3 regions of the Acidobacterium sp. FHG110202_01 genome follow, and region 3 is predicted to be linked to each of the others. Evidence: riboswitches for the same ligand, from Rfam matches in the RefSeq annotation. Region 3 holds a riboswitch; each other region holds the start of a gene.

Region 1 (2,267 bases), on a different contig from region 3:
TGGCCGGTGGCCGGGTTTGTGAGACTGATGGCGGCATTCGGAATTGCCGCTCCGCTCGGATCAAGGACGTTTCCTGTGATTGTTGCATTCTCTTGAGCCCAGGTATGAAATGCAGGTAAGAGCACAAGAAAAACGATACCCGCCGCGATGAATCGGGAACGACGCATCAGAACCTCCTGACAAAGTAAATCGTTACAGTAACGCCTATCTGCCCCTTCGCCGTCTGAAAATGAATGCGGTGGTGTGGGGCTGATTGAATGTGAAGTAAAGGCGTGAAATTAATTGGAAACGTTTACGAAATTGCAAGCACAGTAAGCTGACGGCTTTCTATCAGTGACATAAATAAGCTGGAATTTTACTTTTCCAGATGCTTTGCAAGTTAAGTAAATGTTTACCAGCGCGAAACAATAGCTCTCTCCAAATAACCTTGTCAAGGCGATTTATCTGCTTGTTTAATTTCCCGAAAATCGGCCTCCAGCCGCCGATGAAATAGAAACTGGTGGTAACTTCGGCATTGCCGGTCCAGCCGAACGATTTGCACAGCCACCCCAACATATAGTGTTTGACTCCAAGGTATACTCTTGATAAAGTAGGTTTCACTTCGCGGTGCCTGATTGGAAGATCAGGCTGAAAAGGGAATCCGGTGAAAAGCCGGAACTGCCCCGCAGCGGTAAGCAGGAACGAACGCTCCGACAAAAGCACTGGTTCATCCACGAACCGGGAAGCTGGAGCAAGTAGGCAGCCTGCAAGTCCGAAGACCTGCCACGAAGACATTCGCTTACGCCTCCGCGGGGAGGTGAAGTGGCAGTGGCTTCCTGCTCCGTCTTTGGAGCGCTGCTTTCTTCTCTTTCCTCCGAGGCCAGGAGAGCAGCCGATGGCTACCGTTCAATCAAGTCTTTCCGATATTCTTCCTGGTTTTCCGATTCCCGAGGAAACACCAACGATGCACGTTCGCAAGCGCAATGGCGCGCTGGAGCGTGTCGATGTCAATAAGATTGTCCGCGCCGTGCAGCGATGCTCCTATGGGCTGTCGCATGTGGACGCGATTCGCGTTGCCAGTAAAACTATCGGCGGCCTCTACGATGGCGCAACCACGCGCGAACTGGACGCCATGTCCATCGATACGGCGGCATCGCTGATTGCAGAAGAGCCGCAATACTCAAAGCTGGCTGCGCGGCTGCTGCTGGGAACGATCCTTAAGGAAGTCGCAGGCCAGAACCTGCACTCATTTTCGCAGTCGATGGAATACGGCTGCCGGGAAGGCGTAGTGAATACGGCAACCGCGGAGTTTGTGAGCACGCATGCGCGCAAGCTCAACCACGCCATCGATGAGCAGCTTTCCGACCGCTTCGAATATTTCGGCCTGCGCACGGTGTATGACCGCTACCTGCTGCGCGATCCGCTCTCTCGCAAGGTCATCGAAACGCCTCAGTATTTCTTTCTTCGCGTGGCATGCGGGTTGGCAGGCACACCCAACGAAGCCATAGAGTTCTACAAGCTGATTGCTTCGCATGACTACATGCCGAGTTCTCCTACGCTATTTAATTCAGGCACCAAGCATGCGCAGATGTCCTCCTGCTACTTGCACGATTCACCGGTGGACTCACTCGAATCCATCTACGACGCTTATAAGGATGTTGCTCTGCTCTCGAAATTTTCCGGTGGTATCGGACTGGCCTTTCACCGCGTGCGCTCGGAAGGCTCGCTCATCCGCGCGACCAACGGACTCTCGAATGGCATCGTTCCCTGGCTGCGAACATTGGATAGCTCTGTGGCAGCAGTCAACCAGGGCGGCAAGCGCAAGGGAGCCTGCTGCGTCTATCTCGAGCCTTGGCATGCGGACATCGAGCAATTTCTCGAGCTGCGCGAGAACACCGGCGATCTTTCCCGACGCACTTACAATCTGAATCTTGCTAACTGGGTTTCGGACCTCTTTATGCGGCGCGTGGAAGAGGATGGCATGTGGTCGCTCTTCGATCCGAAGGTCGTTCCTCACCTGCCCGATCTTTATGGAGTCGAATTTGCCTCAGCATATGAGAGGGCAGAAGAAGAAAAGCTTTTCACCCGACAGATGAAGGCGCGTGATCTCTATGCGCGCATGATGCGCTGCCTGGCTGAGACTGGCAATGGCTGGATGACTTTCAAGGATGCCTGCAACCTGAAGTGCAACCAGACGGGCAGGCAGGGAAATGTCGTCCATCTCTCGAACCTCTGCACGGAAATTACAGAGGTGACATCCCGCGATGAGACGGCGGTATGCAATCTCG
Region 2 (2,267 bases), on a different contig from region 3:
GCACAATCTGCAAGTCAGTGACTTGAGTCCAGAGCTTGCACAGCGTGCAGTGGAGGAGGCTACCCGCCAACTGGAGCGGGAAGCAGCCGATGCAAACAACGTGTGGAAGCAGCTATTCGATCAGCAGCAGAAGGAGCTTGAGCTTGCACGTCTACAACTGAACGCTATGAAGGACTCCCGCAACCCCGTCTCACCCAGAGATGCAAGGCCAGTGACCACCACGGAAACGGCAAAACGCCGTGTCGGTCCTGCTGAGTGGTCGCGTATGTCTGTCCCCCAGCGTTGTGCAAGTATCGGCGTCGATTACAGCACCATCGATGTTGGCTTGCTGGAGGACCTGTTCAGCCGGAATGCAAGTCACAGTCTGGCTGCTGACCTGATGAAGCAGAATCCGCTCCGATACAGGACACTGAAGGAAACCGCCACCTGTCTGGGCATATTCGGCGCACCCAGAGGTACATTCAGGAAGAGCTAACCTTGGCAACGCTTCCCCGCCGTCTTCTTTCACGCTGTGCGGCCTAAGCCGCACAAACACTGCATACTATGCAGACGGGGATACAGCATCAGCCAGAGCGTATAACATAGTGATGAAATCGTTCCAATGGTTTACAAGCTGGCTCACCATTATCAACGACACTTCTTTGACATGACCCCTCTGCTCACGAATAATCAAACTTTCAACCAACGCATGAGGTGCTAGGGAAGACGGTGTGAATCCGCCACTGCCCCGCAACTGTAAGCGCGTTTCTGCATGTCTGGTTTTTGAGGACGTGCAAGGATGCCTGACCACAAAGCCACTGGAAAACATCCGGGAAGGCGGCAGGGCAAGAGCGCGCGAGTCAGGAGACCGGCTTCATGCGCACAGTACCGCGTTCCGAGGGGAACGGAGGAAAAATGCCAGACATTCCGCGGCGAAGCCGCTTTGCTCTCCTTTCAGTTTGCTTGTTGTTAGCAGTGATGCCAGCACGTGCTGTCGTCGTTCGTGGACGTGTTACCGATTCTCTGGGCGCCCCCATCGCCAATGCCAGCGTAGCTCTCGTTCAGAACGGGCAGGTCATCGCTTCGGGCATCACACGGAACGATGGAAGCTATCAGCTCTCTTCTTCAGCAACTGGCCGCTTCTACGTTCTGGCCGGTGGAAGATCCTTCCGCCAGCTCGCGACAGAAAGCTTCTACGGTGGCTCTCTCGATGGCATAGAGCAGAACATCCAGCTTGAACCCGAGTGGGTGCGGCAGTCGATCGTCGCCACAGAAACCGGAACACCCCTGCCGCAGGCTCAGGTAAGCGCATCTATTACGGGCTTGAACAAAACCGACTTCCTCAACCGCGCAGATATGGTCGACATCCTGCGCCAGGTTCCCGGAATAAGTGTTGTCCAGACCGGACAACGCGGCGGTGTTGCCAGCATTTTCGTGCGCGGTGGCAATTCAGACTCGAACAAAGTGCTCTTCGATGGCGCGCCCATTGAAGACATTGGCGGGCGATTCGACCTCTCCACCATTGCATCCACAGGCGTGGAGAAGGCCGAAGTCTATCGCGGTCCCAACAGCGTCCTCTACGGCTCTGACGCAGCTGCCGGAGTCATCGGCTTCAGCACGCCTCGCGGTTCCACATCGTTCCCGTCTTTGATCTACGAAGGCGACGCAGGAAACTTCGGCACCTATCGAAATGAAGTGCAGCTCGGCGGAACGCATCGCTCTCTCGACTACTATGGCGGCTTCAGCGATCTTCAGACGCAGAACTCTGTTCCCCAGAGCGAGTACCACAACATTGTCGAGACGGCGAACCTGGGATGGGCGTGGTCCGCAGCTACGACGATTCGCGTTACTGCGCGCAACGCCGACATCGCTACCGGACTACCGAATGCCTACCAGTTCTACCAGATCGCGAATGACGCCAAGCAGTCTGACCAGAACATTTTCATGACCGGAACCATCGACCACACTTTCTCCGACCGCCTGCACGGCCTCGTCCGCTATGGCATGGCACGCAAGCGCGAGGAGTCGACGCAGTGGTCGCCTACTGGAATCTATGACGCAACCGACGGCATTTATCTCGGCCTGCCAGTCACTATCAAAGGAGCCAACGGGTACTCCGTCAGCGGTCAGGCGATTCTGAACTATGCCGGAACCTATCCCATCACATCAGAGCTTGTATCCAACCGCGACAACCTCTACGTGCAGGCCGATTATCAGTTCACGCCGCACCTGATGGCCATTGCCGGCTTCCGCTTTGAAGACGAGCGTGGAAAAGACTATTATCCCGG
Region 3 (2,267 bases):
TCTTTTCCGATCCAGTTTCCACTTCTCATTCCAAGAATGTCTCCGTCGGCTTTCCGCCAGGATGAAGAGATAATCGGCCGGTAAAACCGCCTGATATGTCTCGGAGGAGAGCGCATGAGCATGAGCCCAGGCTGATGCAGAGCTTCTCCGCGTTCGCCTTTCGGTCTGCTGTGCCTTGCGGCGCAGGAAGGAGAAGTTGTGCAAGAGCCCGCGATCAATGTCGAAACAAAGTATGACTCAGATGCATCCACCGCCAATCGCTCCACCATCGGTGGGCCGGTGTTTATTTGGCTTTTGATGCGCCAATACAAGGACGTAGCAGCCCAATGAGCATTCTTGAACTAAGGCAGGCATCCGTAGTGCGAGGGGGAAGGACGATCCTCGACTCAGTTTCGATTCGGCTGCGGACGGGAGACTTTCTGGCGATAGTCGGGCCAAACGGAAGCGGAAAAAGCACATTGCTGCGTACGATTGCCGGTCTTTGGAGAGCTACTTCTGAGGAGGCATCCTGCTCGATGAGCCAATGGCAAATCTCGACATAGAACATTCGCTGGAAGTTCTCACCCTGTGCCGGAGGCTTACCGCAGTCGCTCGTTATTGCTCGAAAGTTGCACTCATGCATCTGGGCGAATTCAATCGATTGGCCCCTGCGAACGGGTGTTGAATGCGCAATCCATCGAAGAAGTCTTTCGTGTCACTGCCGAAACTCTCTACGGACGCGAGGGGCATCCATTCTATGTCTTTCATACGAGTGAGGACGGAAAGGGGCACAGTCGGGAAATGTAGTTCCGCAATTTAGAACTTGTTAAGTAGGGTCCTTTTATATCTGAACAAAGCGCGTCGGAGCTTTGCACAATTTAATACAAGGCGGGATGTACGGGAAGCGCGGTGCGAATCCGCCACTGCCCAGCAGCTGTATGCGATGGAACCGATTGCACAATGCCACTGCCCTTGTAAGGGTGGGAAGGCGCAGTCGCGGCAAGACATCGCAAGTCAGAAGACCGATCCCTCCAGCACGATAAGTCCGCTCTTTCTAGGGCGAAGGAGGACACGAAAAGTGATTGCAAGATTTCGATTTCTATTTTCTACCGGTCTGAGTTTGCTGGCTGTTCTATTCGTACTGAATCTAAATGCTCAAACGGGCGAAACAATACGCGGCAAGGTCCTGGACTCCTTAGGCAATGCAGTTTCGCCTGCTAGAGTCGCTCTTCTTCAGGGAGACAATAAAGTCGCCGAAGGCACTGTGGATGCCGAAGGCTTTTTCTCGCTCAACGCGCCTCGATCAGGAACATACAGCCTTCACATCGAGGCCGAGGGCTTTTCAGAACAGACCATTTCACCAATATTTGTCGGCGACGGAAAGACGGTAGAGACGACCGTGCATTTGAGCGTTGGCGCTCTGCCGCAGCAGATTGTCGTGACTGCAACCGGAACAGCGATTCCGGAGTCCCAGACGGGCGCATCGATCAGCCTCATCGACAGCGACCAGATTCAGGCATTGAACAAGCTGGATGTTCTCGAGGAACTTCGGCTGGTGCCCGGAGCACAGATCGTCCAGACCAGTCAGCGCGGAGGCACCACTTCCCTGTTCCTTCGTGGAGGCGAATCCGATTTCAATAAGGTTTTGATCGATGGCATTCCGGCAAACAGCATCGGAGGCGGCTTCGACTTCGCGCAGCTCACCAACAGTGGGGTTGCCAGCGTGGAAGTGCTTCGCGGATCGAACAGTGTTCTCTATGGAAGCAATGCGCTGGTCGGTGTCGTGAGTGTGACCTCAGCCAAAGGCTCAACCAGCACTCCTCAGTTGAAATACGCAGCAGACGGCGGAAACTTCAATACCTACAATCAGGACGCCTCTCTTGGGCAGGCAATCGGGCACTTCGATTACTTCGGCAACTTTGCGCGTTATGACACGAGAGGCAGCTATTCCAACGATTTCTTTCATAATGTTACGTTCGACGGAAATCTTGGCTGGTTTTTGAACGAGAGAACAGGCATACGCATCACCGCACGTCACAATACCACCAATCTTGGAACCCCCAACGGCATCTTGTTCTATGGGATTGAAGATGATTCCACGCAACGAAACGAGAACACATACATCGGTGGAACCATACAGGATCAAACCACAGAACGCTGGCATAATCAGGCGCAGTTCGCTTATACACAATTCAGCGACCTGAATGTTAATCCAACACCGACGGGCTCATTCTTCGATTCACCAATTGAAGGACCTGTGTATCTGGGAAATACGGTAACCATTCGCG

Evidence for each region. Region 3 has a riboswitch for cobalamin ahead of AC5S16_RS06675 (TonB-dependent receptor). Riboswitches for the same ligand answer to the same signal wherever they lie in the genome.
Region 1: linked by a shared signal. The riboswitch ahead of AC5S16_RS01555 (ribonucleoside-diphosphate reductase subunit alpha) and the one ahead of AC5S16_RS06675 (TonB-dependent receptor) in region 3 are both predicted to bind cobalamin.
Region 2: linked by a shared signal. The riboswitch ahead of AC5S16_RS00750 (TonB-dependent receptor) and the one ahead of AC5S16_RS06675 (TonB-dependent receptor) in region 3 are both predicted to bind cobalamin.

The regions. Positions count from the first base shown of each region.
Region 1 covers NZ_JBZYWJ010000001.1:389,452-391,718, forward strand. The annotation lists gene AC5S16_RS01550 (carboxypeptidase-like regulatory domain-containing protein) at 1-167, opposite strand, end outside; cobalamin riboswitch at 588-781, shown strand; gene AC5S16_RS01555 (ribonucleoside-diphosphate reductase subunit alpha) at 875-2,267, shown strand, end outside.
Region 2 covers NZ_JBZYWJ010000001.1:192,398-194,664, forward strand. The annotation lists gene AC5S16_RS00745 (hypothetical protein) at 1-475, shown strand, start outside; cobalamin riboswitch at 675-870, shown strand; gene AC5S16_RS00750 (TonB-dependent receptor) at 958-2,267, shown strand, end outside.
Region 3 covers NZ_JBZYWJ010000003.1:79,556-81,822, reverse strand. The annotation lists gene AC5S16_RS06680 (ATP-binding cassette domain-containing protein) at 327-542, shown strand; cobalamin riboswitch at 854-1,024, shown strand; gene AC5S16_RS06675 (TonB-dependent receptor) at 1,058-2,267, shown strand, end outside.